DNA from 3 places in the Bradyrhizobium prioriisuperbiae genome. Region 1 is predicted to be linked to each of the others. Evidence: riboswitches for the same ligand, from Rfam matches in the RefSeq annotation. Region 1 holds a riboswitch; each other region holds the start of a gene.

Region 1 (4,656 bases):
TTTTGCCTTTGCCGTTCAGAGTGACATGCACGACGGGATTGAGAATGTCGGCACCAACCCAGTTGGTGAAGAACATGTTCCAGCCGCCTTCCTTCGGCGGCTTCTGGCTGGCGCGCAGTGTCACCACCGTCTGCCAGTCCATCGCGAGCACGTTGACCTGAAAGCCTGCCGCGCGCAGCAACTGCGCGGAGACGATCGGCTGTGCCTTCAGCGTGACCACGTCGCCCGGCGCCATGATCACCACCGGCGTGCCGTCGTAGCCGGATTCGGCGAGCAGCTTTTTCGCTTCCGCCATGCCGTCGCCCTTGACCAGGGATTCCGATCCGACATCGGTCGCATACGGCGTGTCGCAGCCAAAGATGGCTCCGCAGACCTTGTAGTATTTCGGGTTGCCGACCAGCGCGTCGAGCACGTTTTTCTGGTTGAGCGCGAGGAGGGCGGCGCGACGCACCTTGACATTGTCGAATGGAGGATAGAGGAAATTCATCCGTCCCAGCGTCTGATAACCGAGAATATTGAGAACGCGCGATTCCAGCTCCTTGTTGGCTTCCAGCACCGGCAGCAGGTCGAACAGCGGCGTTTCGATGAAGTCGATGTCTCCGGACTGGATTGCATTCATCGCGGTCTGCGGGTCGGGCATCGTGATCCATTCGACGCGGTCGACCTTCACCACCTTGCCGCCCGAGGTCCAGCTCGGCGGCTCGGAGCGCGGCACGTAATCCTTGTTCTTCACATAGACCGCCCTGACTCCAGGCTGGAAATCCGCCTGTTCGAACTTGAACGGCCCGGAGCCGATCTGTTCCGGGATAGCTTTGTCCGGCGGGGTCTCGGCGATGCGTTTCGGCATCATGAAGGGCACCACCGACGACGGCTTGCCGATCGATTCCAGCACCAGGCCGTAGGGCTCCTTCAGTTTCAGCGTGATGGTTTTCGCGTCGGTGGCCTCGAGGCTCGCGGTGAACTCCATCAGCTTCTGGCCCATGCCGTCACGGGCACCCCAGCGCCTCAACGAGGCTACGCAATCTTCCGCCGTCACGGGCTTGCCGTCATGCCATTTCAGGCCGTCGCGCAGTGTGAAGGTGTAGGTCAGCCGGTCCTCGGATACCTTCCAGTCCGCCATCTGCGGCTGAACCTTGAAGTTGGAGTCCATCGCCAGCAGGGTGTCGTAGACCATGTAGCCATGGTCGCGGGTGATATAGGCGGTGGTGATGATCGGATCGATCACCCGCAGGTCGGAGTGCATCACCGCTCGGATGGTTTTGGCCTGCGCCCAGCTCGGTACCGCAAGCGTTGCCGCGACAAGCAGCCCTCGCAGCGCGCCTCTGGCGCCGGCCGTTGAGCTCGTTCCTCGCAAAGTAAAAGACATCACATCTCCTGATTGAAGTCGCGTGGGTCGTTGAGTGAGGTGGCAGCGAAAGAAAGATGTCTCATCGCCTTCGCCACGTTTCAGCAGCGCATAAGCAAGCGTTGCGCCGCTGAGAGACGCGCAAAACGAAGGCGATGTGAGGCATGTTGTCTCAGGGCTCCCACAGGTCAGAGTCGCCCCGAGCGCCGGCAAGGCCAGCGGGAGCGCCCCATCTGTCACGGTACCTGAGAGCTTGATCCGCCCGAGCCATTGCTCAATGCATGGCTCATCGACGGATATCCCCTTCGGTGGACGTCATATCGTGGATATGACGTCTCTCTCCAGATCGTCCTGACGACACGGTCCTTGTGCCTGAGAGTTTCCGGGGCGGTTGCTCCGTCGGCGTTGAAGCGAAAACAAACAATGTTTTCGCTTCAATCTCTCCCGCATCGTCGCGATGGACGATCAAACGGTATGGTGCACTGCCAAAGCAGACAAGGCTAAATTTCGCCCAGCGTTTGCCTCGGTGTTGGGCGTGTGAGGAGACTGTTTATTCGAGCACCGCCAGCAGTCCGGCCATCAGACGGCCGCGCTCGGCGAGGCTTGCGACCTCGATGTGTTCTTCAAGCGTATGTGCATTCGCGCCACGGACGCCGAGCCCGTCCAGAGTGGCGATGCCCATCGCGCCGGTGAAATTGCCGTCGGATCCGCCACCGACGCTGCCGTGCGTCAAATCGACGCCGAGAGTCTTCGCGACGCCGCGCGCAGTCTCGAACAGCGCCATGGTTTTCGCATCCGGCTCCCAGACCGGGCGCGTGACGCCGCGCGTCACCGTGAAGGTGACGTCATTGGCGCTTCCCGAAAGTGCCAGCATCCTTTGGACGCCGCGATCGAGATCGCCCTGCCGCTTGGCCATGCTCAGCGCTTCGCCGGTGCAACGCGACGCGACGCAGTTCACCCATTGGCCGCCATGCACGATGCCGACACTGAAGGTGCAGTCGTCGGTGGTCATGCCGTCGATGGCGATGATCTGGCGCGCCATTTCGCGAATGGCGGAGCGGCCCGCCGAGAGCGTGGCGCCGGCATGGCTCGGCTTGCCCACGGCGTCGAGGTTGAAGCGGGCGATGGCGTAGCGGCCGGTGACGACGCCGGTCTCGCCGCGCGCAGGCTCCGGCACCAGCACGTACTTGTTGCGGGCCGCTTCGGCCTCGATGATGTCCCGGGTGCTCGGAGTGCCGACCTCCTCGTCGGGGGTAAACAGGAAAGTGACGGGCAGGGGCGTCGTGAACGAAGCGCGCTGCAGTTGCCGGACAGCTTCCAGCGAGAGGTAGTTGCCGCCCTTCATGTCGAAGATGCCGGGCCCGTAGCATTTGCTGCCGTCGCGGCGCCAGGCCAGCTTGTCCAGCGTTCCGACCGGGTGAACGGTATCCATATGACCGGCGATCAGGACGCCCGGCTGATCCTGTTTGGGATGGGGAAAGCGGGCGCGGAGGCATCCGCCGAAGCCGCTGCGGCCGGCGATCCGCTCAATGCTGGCGCCCGCAACTGCGAGATCCCGCGCGGCCAGGTCGAGCATACGATTGACCGCGGTGGCGTCCCAGGTCGGGCTTTCGCACTCAACCCATCGGCGCAGGCCCTGAAGCATGACTTCGGCATCGAATGGAAGTTTGGCGGGGTTTATCACGCGGGGCTCTCTCTTGTTATTGTTCGGCTTGTTTGGTGGGTGGCGGCGGGAGGATATCGATCCCCCACCCATATACAATCGCTCATCCCATTCGAATTTTGCAATGCGGCCTGCACGACATCTGCGACAACCCGCTCGACTTCGGCCAATGATGATGAGCACCGGTGAAATCGCGATTGACGCCCCGCGAGGTTGATGCAACTCTCAAATCATCAGAGCGCTCAACATCTTAGTGTCGCGCTGCAGGCCCCAATTCGTCGCCGTCATGCTCAAGCCGTGACGGGATCAAGCCATAACAGGATGCGGATCCAATCCAGGAGAGGTGTGATGTCTGTTGTTTCGCGTGGAAAGAATTCGTCTGCGTTCGCGAGATTGGCGATGCGAGGCCTGATAGCCTCCGCGCTGCTGGCGTTGCCGGCATGGGCGCAAGCCAAAACGATCACCGCGGTCATGCACTCCGACCTGCGGGTGATCGATCCGATCATCACCACTGCCTATATCACCCGCGACCACGGCTACATGGTCTACGACACCCTGCTGGCAATGGACTCCAACTTCAAGGTCCAGCCGCAGATGGCGAACTGGAAGGTTTCCGACGACCGGCTGACCTACACCTTCACGCTGCGCGACGGCCTGAAGTGGCATGACGGCAAGCCGGTGACGGCGGAAGATTGTGTGGCCTCGCTGAAGCGCTGGGGTGCCCGTGACGGCATGGGCCAGAAGCTGATGGACTTCACCGCCAGCATCGAAGCCACCGATGAAAAGACCATCACGCTGAAGCTGAAGGAGCCCTACGGCCTGGTGCTGGAATCGATCGGCAAGCCGTCCTCCGTGGTGCCCTTCATGATGCCGAAACGCATTGCCGAGACCCCGCCGGACAAAGCTATCCCGGAACAGATCGGCTCCGGTCCGTTCAAATTCGTGCAGGCGGAATTCCAGCCCGGCGTAAAAGCCGTCTACGAGAAGAACAAGGATTATGTGCCGCGCTCCGAGCCGCCGAGTTGGACCTCGGGCGGCAAGGTGGTGAAAGTCGACCGCGTCGAATGGATCACGATGCCCGACGCGCAGACTGCGGTGAATGCGATCCAGTCCGGGGATATCGATTTCATCGAGAACCCTTCGTTCGACCTGTTGCCGCTGCTCGAAGCCAACAAGGATATGAAGGTCGACACCTTGAGCAAGCTCGGCTTCCAGACCGTGGGACGGATGAATTTCCTCCATCCGCCGTTCGACAACGTCAAGGTGCGTCGCGCTGCCTTCCTGGCGATCAAGCAGAAGGACGTGCTTGATGCCCTGGTCGGCAATCCGAAATACTACGAGATCTGTGGCGCTGTGTTCGGCTGCAACACGCCGCTTGCGACCGACGTTGGATCGGAGACGCTGGTGAAGGGCAACGGCCTGGCGGAAGCCAAAAAGCTATTGGCCGAATCCGGTTATGACGGCACGCCAGTGGTGATCATGGCGCCGGGCGACGTGGTGACTCTCAAGGCGCAGCCGATCATCGTGGCGCAGCAGCTGCGCGAAGCGGGTTTCAAGGTCGACCTCCAGGCGACGGACTGGCAGACGGTGGTGACGCGCCGCGCCAGCCAGAAGCCGCCGAAAGAGGGCGGCTGGAACATGTTCTTCA
Region 2 (4,656 bases), 1.9 Mb from region 1:
ACCGGCAGCGGACCCCCGCGTCCGTGTCCCCTGGTGTCGCCGAAGTCCTCATCATCCTCGATCACCGAGAACAGCGGCATGATTTCGCGCGCGGACCAGCCGGTGCAGCCATTGGCGGCCCATTCGTCGAATGCATCCGCCACGCCACGAATGGCGATCTGGCCGTTCATCATCGAGCTGCCGCCCAGTCCCTTGCCGCGCCAATAGAAGCGTGGCTCCTGCCCAGCAATCCGGCGGGTCAAGAGATTGGGCCACTGCCATTTCTCCTGGAACTCACGCTGGTGGATGATCGGAATCGGATTGGGTGTGCTGATCTCCCAGGGCGCCTCAGCGGCGCGCCAGTCGAGGCCCGCTTCCAGCAACAGCACGCGGCGGTCTCTCGCTTCGGACAGCCGCGCGGCGATTGCGGCACCGGCAGAGCCGCCACCGACAACAATGACATCATACATGGTTTTAGACACTCCGAACTATCGACGGGCGCGGACGGCAGTCCCCATCATAGATTGATTTACGTCCAGATCGCTAGGTCAGCGAATGACGTGTTCGTGCAGGCGTCAGATGCCTATGAGAGGCAATGATCCGTAGTTGGAACGAGAGATCTCGTCCGATCACTCCGGCTTGTCCATATTCCAGAACACAGGTGTGGCCGGACCATCGAGCACGCCGGTCAGCTCCTTGTGCCAGACGCTTGGAGCGAAATATTGTCCCAACGGAATATAGGTCACCTGCTCGAAGGTCCGCGCCTGGATCTTGCTTGCGATGATCTTCTGGTCGTCCGACGAACCGGCCCGCGCGAAGGCATCGCGCAATTCCTCCATCTGCGGGTCGTCCGGCCAACCTACCCAGGCGCCCTTGCGGCCCCTGCTGTTCAGGGGAGCGCTGACAATGGGATTCATGATGTCGGCGATGCCCCAATTGGTGAAGAACATGTTCCAGCCACCATCCTTCGGCGGCTTCTGGCTTGCGAAGATCGTGTTCACCGTCTGCCAGTCCGCCGTCTGGACAGTCACCTGGAATCCGGCCTGACGCAGCGCCTGCGCCGCGACGATGGGTTGAGGCTTGAGCGTGACCACATCGGTCGGCGCCAAAATCACGACCGGTGTCCCGTCATAGCCTGATTCCACGAGCAGCTTCCTGGCCTCCGCCATGGTGTTGCCCTTGACCAGGGAGTCCGATCCGATGTCGGTTGCCAGCGGTGTGTCGCAGCCGAACACGGCGCCACAGATCTTGTAAAGTTGCGGGTTTCCGATCAGCGCGTCGAGCACGTCTTTCTGGTTCATCGCCATCAAGGCGGCGCGGCGAATTTTCACGTTGTCGAACGGCGGATGAAGGAAGTTCATCCGTCCGATGGTCTGAAAGCCGAGGCCATTCAGCGGGCGCGATGTCAGGTCCTTGTTGGCCTGCAGCACCGGCAGCAGATCAAACGACGGCCGCTCCAGGAAATCGATATCCCCGACCTGAAGCGCGTTGGCCGCCGTCTGCACGTCGGGCATCGTGACCCATTCGACGCGATCGACTTTCACCACCTTGCCGCCCGACGCCCAGCTCGGCGGCTCGGTGCGCGGCACATAATCCCTGTTCTTTTCATAGACGGCCCTGACACCCGGCTGAAACTCCGCCTGAATGAACTTGAATGGACCTGAGCCGATCTGCTCCGGGATCGCCTTGCTCGGCGGCGTATCGGCCAGCCGCTTCGGCATCATGAAGGGGACCAGCGTGGACGGTTTGCCGATCGCCTCCAGCACCAGGCCGTAGGGCTCCTTGAGTTTGAGCGTGATCGTCCTGGCGTCGGTGGCTTCCAGGCTGGCGGTGAACTCCATCAGCTTCTGGCCCATGCCGTCGACCGCAGCCCAGCGCTTCAACGACGCAACGCAGTCCTCCGAGGTGACCGGCGTGCCGTCATGCCATTTCAATCCGTCGCGCAGCGTGAAGGTGTAGGTCAGCTTGTCGTCGGATACTTTCCAGTCGGCCATCTGCGGCTTGATCGTGAAGCTGGAGTCCATCGCCACCAGCGTGTCGTAGACCATGTAGCCGTGGTCGCGCGTGATATAGGCCGATGAAAGGATCGGATCGAGCGCCCGCAAGTCTGAATGCATAACCGCTCGGATCGTCTTGGCCTGCGACCAGGTCGGCCATAGCAATATGACCACGACCAGCAGCCAGCGCAGCGCCTGCCTGACCGATATTGGTGAATCTTCGCCTTGCTGAGTGACGGACATCATTTTCCCTGGATTGACGTTGAGCGGATGTTGATGATCTCGCAATGGAGACGGCTTGCCCGCTGTCGCGCTGGCGCGGCGCATGGCTAATCGTTGCGCCGCGATGTCCGGCGACGAGACTTGCTGGGATAGGCATGGCCTTGAAGAAGCTCCCGCGCATTAGAGTCGCCTCATCTCCGGCATCGACCGGTAAAGGCGCCCCATCTGTCACGGTACCTGAGAGCTTGATCCGCCCGAGCCATTGCGCGATGCATGGCTCACTAACGGATATCCCCTTCGGTGGACGCCATATTGCACATATGGCGTCTCTCTCCAGATCGTCCTGACGACACGGTCCTTGTGCCTGAGAGTTTCCGGGGCGGTTGCTCCGTCGGCGCCGAACACGAAAACATGTTGTTTTCGCTCCGATCTCTCCCGCATCGTCGCGTTGGACGGTCGGACGATATGGCGCGCTCACAACGCCAGCAAGGTTAAATTTCAACCAGCTCTGCCCAGATGATATGCGAACGATCCCGCGCAGCCGGCAGCTCAGCCGCCCTCATCCAGAGCGACCATCTCGCGCTTCCGACGCAACGCCGGCAGCAGCGGGCCGACCAGAAGGATCAGCGCCAGCACCAGGCACGCCGCCGAAATCGGTCGCTCCACAAAGGTCAGCAGATCGCCCTGCGACAGGATCAGCGCCTTGCGCAGATTGTTCTCCAGCAACGGCCCGAGCACGAACGCCAGCACCACGTTGGGCGGAATGCCCAGTGTCAACAGCGCAATCAAGGCGCCGCCTGCCGAGCTCCTTGAGCGACGGCACGTCCGGGAAGTCGGAGAGCGCCGCGCGGTCCACATCATCAACCGCAGCTCGCCGGCATCGATCAGCGGCCGCCAGCCGGTGGAGTCCGCCTGCAACATGGTGTGATTACCGAGCACCGCAGCGTTGGTCTCCGCCCCGCCCTTGCCTCGTGTGGTGGTTCAGAAGTTCGCTCCACCATCGCCGCGCGCTCCTCGAGCGAACTTCTGAACCAAAGACCACACTCGAATCATATATTTGCGAGTGTCCTTATCGAATCCGAAGTTCGCTCCGAAGGTGCGGTTAAGTGATGCGAACTTCGGATTCGGGACACTCGCCTATTTCCACTTCGCCAGAAAGAAGCGCGGCAATTCATCCGGATACGGCGTAAAATCGAGCTGCTTGGAAATGCCATAGGTCGTCACGTAGCTGTGCAGCGGCGCCCAGTACGCCTGCTCCGTGATGCGCTGGATCGCCTTCGAATAGTTCTTCTTGCGGACATCAGGGTCTGTGGATGATCCACCCTCGAGCAGCCATTTCTGCACGTCCGGATCGCGCGCATAGTCATCGGCGCCGCCGTCAAAGAAGTTGGGCAGGATGGCCGAGACATCGTTGATCGAGAAGCTGCCCCAGCTTCCGAGATACAAACGCAGCTCGCCGGCCTTTGCGCGCTGGATCAGCGCCGCCGTCTGCAACTGGTTGAGCTTGGCGCGGATGCCGACCGCATGCAGGTAGTTCTGGACCGCTGAGCCCCACTGCGGCAGCACGTAGCTGGCAAGTTCCACGTCGAAACCGTCGGGATAGCCGGCCTCGGCGAGAAGCTGCTTCGCCTTCGCCGGATCGTAATCGTAGCGCGCCGCGATCTCGCCATCGCAGCCGAACTGCGTTGGGACACAGGGCGCGAGCGGAACGCGACTGCCGCCGGTGACCAGCTTGTCGGCGATCGCCTTGCGGTCGATCGCGTACCAGATTGCCTGGCGCACCTTGAGCTTGGTCACGGGATTGTCCGCACCGGTGCGACCGGCGGCATCGATCGAGAGATAACCGATCCGCATCGACTCTTTACGCAGGGCCTCCAGGTGCGGCATCCGGCTCATCGGCTCGAGTTGGTCCGGATTCAGGTTCCAGATCCAGTCGGCGCGACCGGCCAGCAATTCGGTCATCTCGGTCGCGGCATCGGGCACAAACCGCACGCTGACCTTGGAGATCGCCGGTTTTCCCTTCGGGCTGCCGGCCCAGTAATCCTCGAACCGCTCGAAGCTGATCGACGCACCAGGTTCGACCTTGACCATTTTGTAGGGACCTGCACCAACCGGCGCCTTGGCATAGCCTTCCGGACCGACTTTTTCGCGATAGGCCTTGGGATAGATTGGCAGAACCAACGCGAAATATTCCAGCGCCGCGGGGTTCGGCCGCTTGAGCTTGACCCGCACCGACAGCTCCCCGGTCTTCTCCGCCTTCTCGAGCCAGTTGTAGTTGGCCGGCGTCGACACGCGGCTCGCCGGATCGGATGCCAGGTTGATGGTGTAGACCACATCATCGGCGGTAAACGGACTGCCGTCGTGGAATTTGACTCCCGGCCGCAGCGTGAAATCGATGGTGGTCGGATCCGGCTGCTTCCATTCGGTCGCGAGCAGCGGTTCGAGAGCGAAGGTGGCT
Region 3 (4,656 bases), 3.0 Mb from region 1:
GAGCACGACATTATTGGCGATGTCCTCGACGCGGCGGAGTTCATCGGCCGTGATCGGCTTCTGATGCACGAAGTCGAAACGCAGGCGGTCCGGTGCGACCATCGAGCCCTTCTGCGCAATGTGATCGCCGAGCACCTGACGCAGCGCCTCGTGCAGCAGATGCGTCGCCGAGTGGTTGGCGCGGATCGCGGATCGACGACCGTGATCGACGTCGAGCGCCAGCGCCGCGCCTTGTTTTAGTTCGCCCTTCTCGACAGTGCCGAGGTGCACAAACAGGTCGCCGGCGCGCTTCTGCGTGTCGTTGACGCGGAAGGTGACGCCGTCGCCGGTCAGCACGCCGGTGTCGCCGAGCTGACCGCCGGACTCCGCATAGAACGGCGTCTGGTTCAGCACGATGGCGCCGGTGTCGCCGGCCTTGAGGCGATCGACTTCCTTGCCATCCTTCACGAGCGCGGTGACGGCGCCTTCGGCGCTCTCGGTCTCATAGCCGAGAAATTCGGTGGCGCCGAGCTTCTCGCGCAAACCGAACCACACGGTTTCGGTCGCAGCTTCCCCCGACCCCGACCACGACGCGCGCGCCTTGGCCTTCTGCTTCTCCATCGCATCGGTGAAGGAGGCGATATCGACGGAGATGCCGCGGTTGCGAAGCGCATCCTGCGTCAAATCGAGCGGGAAGCCGTAGGTGTCGTAAAGCGTGAAAGCCGTCTCGCCGTCGAACATGTCGCCCTGCTTCAGCGATACGCTCTTGTCGTCGAGGATCGCGAGGCCGCGATCGAGGGTCTTGCGGAAGCGCGTCTCTTCGAGACGGAGCGTCTCTTCGATCAGCGAACGCGCGCGCTGCAATTCCGGATAGGCCTCGCCCATCTCGCGCACCAGCACCGGCACCAGCCTCCACATCAGCGGCTCGCGTGCGCCGAGCAGCTGGCCATGGCGCATGGCGCGGCGCATGATCCGGCGCAGCACATAGCCGCGGCCTTCGTTCGACGGCAGCACGCCATCGGCAATCAGGAACGAGGCCGCGCGCAGGTGATCGGCAATCACCCGCAGTGACGCCTTCATCGGTCCCTGCGGATCGGCGCCGGTGAGATCGGCAATCGTGCGGATCAGCGCAACAAACAGGTCGATGTCGTAATTGTCGTGCTTGCCCTGCAGCACGGCCGCGACGCGCTCGAGGCCCATGCCGGTGTCGATGGACGGCCTCGGCAGCGGGACGCGATTGCCTGGCGTGATCTGCTCGAACTGCATGAACACCAGGTTCCAGATCTCGATGAAGCGATCGCCATCCTCATCCGGTGAACCGGGAGGGCCGCCGGGGATGTGGTCGCCGTGATCGTAGAAGATTTCCGAACACGGGCCGCACGGACCGGTGTCGCCCATCTGCCAGAAATTGTCCGAGGTCGGGATGCGGATGATCTTCGATTCCGGCAGGCCGGCAATCCTCTTCCAGAGCCCAAACGCCTCGTCGTCCTCGGAATAGACGGTGACCAGCAGGCGATCCTTCGCCAGCCCGTAATCCTTGGTGATCAGATTCCAGGCGAGCTCGATGGCGCGATCCTTGAAGTAATCGCCGAACGAGAAGTTGCCGAGCATCTCGAAGAAGGTGTGATGGCGCGCGGTATAGCCGACATTGTCGAGGTCGTTATGCTTGCCGCCGGCGCGTACGCATTTCTGCGAGGTGGTGGCGCGCTGGTAGGGGCGCTTTTCAAGCCCCGTGAACACATTCTTGAACTGCACCATGCCCGCATTGGTGAACATCAAGGTGGGGTCGTTGCGCGGAACCAAAGGCGAGGACGGCACGATCTCGTGGCCGTTTTTCGCAAAATAGTTGAGGAACGCAGATCTGATCTCGTTAACGCCGCTCATGTCCGTCCAATCGCATCATCCGGGCTTCTTCAGCATCCGGATACCTGAAATCCACGCCAAAAGCGCGATGTTTGCGGATTTGAGAACCAGTTTTGGCGCAAACTGAAGGTCCGCCCTCGCCCAAACCGCCCTCGTGGAATACCACGGCGATTATGACGCGCGCAGTTTCCCTTGTCCCGACCTGCTTTTACTGGGAGGGCGCCGGACTGTCCAGAAAGTGTGCAACGGACCAACGGGTTAATCAAATCGGACAAGAACCGTTGATAGGCCGATTGGCTGCGTTGACAGCTCCCCCGGCGCGGTGTTTTGTGGCCCTTAGTTTGAGTACATCACGTCGGGAGAGATCGGCCTTGTGCCGGCGCCGAAGGAGCAACCGCCCCGGAAACTCTCAGGCAAACGAACCGCGTGATGGGACGACATCTGGAAAGAGGCGCAGCCGGCCCCGCGTGAGCGGCCCGGAGAGACGCCCGCCGACGGGATAATACTCTCAGGCACAGCGACAGATGGGGCTTCGACGGGTTTTTGAGGAATGGTCCTCGATCGCCGTCCGGAGTCCGCTAATGTCTTCGTCGTCCGTTGAACACCCCCTGAAACGAACTCCGCTTTATGCGCTGCACCTTGCCCGCGGCGGCAAGATGGTGCCGTTCGCCGGCTATGACATGCCGGTTCAGTACGCGCCCGGCGTGCTCAAGGAACACCTGCACACCCGCGCTGCCGCAGGCCTGTTTGACGTCTCCCACATGGGCCAGCTTCGGCTGCGGCCGAAATCCGGCAAACTTGAAGATGCGGCCCGCGCGCTGGAGCGCCTGGTGCCGCAGGACATTGTCGGCATCGCCCTCCATCGCCAGCGTTACGCCCAGTTCACCAACGAGCGGGGTGGCGTCCTCGACGACCTGATGGTGGCGAACTTTGGCGACCATCTGTTCCTGGTGGTCAACGCCGCCTGCAAGGACGACGACGAGGCGCATCTGCGTGCACATCTCTCCGACACGTGTGAGATCGAATCGCTGCCGGACCGCGCGCTAATCGCGCTGCAGGGACCGAAGGCGGCCGACGTGCTGGCGCCGCTGTCGCCTGCCACAGCCGCTTTGCGCTTTATGAACGCCGGCCCGCAACAGGTGATGGGAATCGCGTGTTACGTCTCCCGCTCCGGCTACACCGGCGAGGACGGCTTCGAGATCTCGGTGCCGGCCGACAAGGCCGAGGCCCTGGCCACCGCCCTGCTCGATCACAACGACGTTTTGCCGATCGGCCTTGGCGCCCGCGACAGCCTGCGGCTGGAAGCCGGTCTTTGTCTCTATGGACACGAACTCGATGTGGCGACCACGCCGGTGGAGGCCGCGCTGGAATGGTCGATCCAGAAAGCGCGTCGCACCGGTGGGGCACGCGCCGGCGGATTTCCCGGCGCCGATGTTATTCTGAAACAGCTCGCCCACGGCGCGCCGCGCCGTCGCGTCGGCTTGCTCGCTGACGGACGCGCGCCGGTGCGCGAAGGTGCCCAGCTGTTCGTGGAACAGGACGACCCGGCCGCGGCCGGCTACGTCTCGTCCGGCGGTTTCGGCCCCAGCAAGATCGCACCGGTGGCCATGGGCTACCTGCCCGCGGCGTTTGCCACTGAAGGCACCACCGTGTTCGCCGACGTCCGCGGGCAGCGGCTGCCAATGCGGGTCGCGCCGATGCCATTCATCACCAACACCTATAAACGCTAGAAACGCTGAGGTTCTGTCATGACCACTCTTTTCACATCAGACCATGAATGGCTGAAGATCGACGGCGACGTCGCCACCGTCGGCATCACCGACTACGCGCAAACCCAGCTGGGTGACGTGGTGTTTGTCGAACTTCCGAAAGTCGGCAAACAGCTGAAGAAGGCCGACGCTGCCGCGGTGGTCGAATCGGTAAAGGCCGCCTCCGACGTCTATGCGCCGATCACCGGCGAGATCGTTGCGATCAATGACGCACTCGCCGCCGAGCCGTCCCTGGTCAATTCCGATCCGGGCGAAGGCGCCTGGTTCTTCAAGATCAAGATCGCAGACAAGTCCGAACTGGACGGCCTGATGGATGAGGCCGCCTACAAGGCGCACACGGCTTAAAGCTTTTCGAGAGGACGATCATGACCGCGCATCGCAAACTGTCGAACGAGGCCGCCACCACCTTCGCACGCCGCCACATTGGTCCGTCGCCACGCGACATCGAGGCGATGCTGGACACCGTGGGCGCAAAAAGCCTTCAGGTGCTGATGAGCGAGACCCTGCCGGCCTCAATCCGTCAGCAGAGGCCGCTCGATTGCGGCAAAGCGCTGAGCGAGAGCGAGGCGCTGGCGCACATGAGCGAGATCGCGGGCCAGAACAGCATGGTCACCTCGCTGATCGGCCAGGGCTATTCCGGCACGCTGCTGCCCGCGGTGATCCAGCGCAACATCCTGGAGAATCCGGCCTGGTACACCGCCTACACGCCCTACCAGCCCGAGATCAGCCAGGGCCGGCTCGAGGCGCTGTTCAACTACCAGACCATGATCTGCGACCTCACCGGCCTCGATGTCGCCAACGCCTCGCTGCTTGACGAGGGCACAGCGGCGGCGGAAGCCATGGCGCTGGCGCACCGCGCGGCGCAGGCGAAGAGCAACACCTTCTTTGTCGACCACGACGCCCATCCGCAGACCATCGCCGTGCTGCGCCAGCGCGCCGAGCCGCTGGGATGGACGGTTGTGGCTGGCGATCCCGCGCGTGACCTCGACAAGACTGACGTGTTCGGCGCGCTGCTGCAATATCCCGGCAGCCATGGCGCGGTCCG

The links. A riboswitch is a leader RNA that binds a small molecule or an ion and turns the genes downstream of it on or off. The one in region 1 is predicted to bind glycine.
Region 2: it holds a riboswitch for glycine, as region 1 does, so the genes downstream of both, RS897_RS31255 (ABC transporter substrate-binding protein) here and RS897_RS39650 (ABC transporter substrate-binding protein) in region 1, are expected to answer to the same signal.
Region 3: it holds a riboswitch for glycine, as region 1 does, so the genes downstream of both, gcvT (glycine cleavage system aminomethyltransferase GcvT) here and RS897_RS39650 (ABC transporter substrate-binding protein) in region 1, are expected to answer to the same signal.

What each region holds. Positions count from the first base shown of each region.
Region 1 covers NZ_CP135921.1:8,545,309-8,549,964, reverse strand. Annotated here, with positions in the region: gene RS897_RS39650 (ABC transporter substrate-binding protein) at 1-1,366, opposite strand, end outside; glycine riboswitch at 1,577-1,692, opposite strand; glycine riboswitch at 1,696-1,802, opposite strand; gene RS897_RS39645 (M20/M25/M40 family metallo-hydrolase) at 1,896-3,026, opposite strand; gene RS897_RS39640 (ABC transporter substrate-binding protein) at 3,408-4,656, shown strand, end outside.
Region 2 covers NZ_CP135921.1:6,614,827-6,619,482, reverse strand. Annotated here, with positions in the region: gene RS897_RS31260 (GMC family oxidoreductase) at 1-449, opposite strand, end outside; gene RS897_RS31255 (ABC transporter substrate-binding protein) at 609-2,219, opposite strand; glycine riboswitch at 2,422-2,537, opposite strand; glycine riboswitch at 2,541-2,646, opposite strand; partial or broken gene RS897_RS31250 (tripartite tricarboxylate transporter permease) at 2,748-2,960, opposite strand; partial or broken gene RS897_RS31245 (tripartite tricarboxylate transporter substrate-binding protein) at 2,998-3,164, opposite strand; gene RS897_RS31240 (ABC transporter substrate-binding protein) at 3,336-4,656, opposite strand, start outside.
Region 3 covers NZ_CP135921.1:5,540,926-5,545,581, reverse strand. Annotated here, with positions in the region: gene alaS (alanine--tRNA ligase) at 1-1,863, opposite strand, end outside; glycine riboswitch at 2,188-2,277, shown strand; gene gcvT (glycine cleavage system aminomethyltransferase GcvT) at 2,424-3,572, shown strand; gene gcvH (glycine cleavage system protein GcvH) at 3,591-3,956, shown strand; gene gcvP (aminomethyl-transferring glycine dehydrogenase) at 3,977-4,656, shown strand, end outside.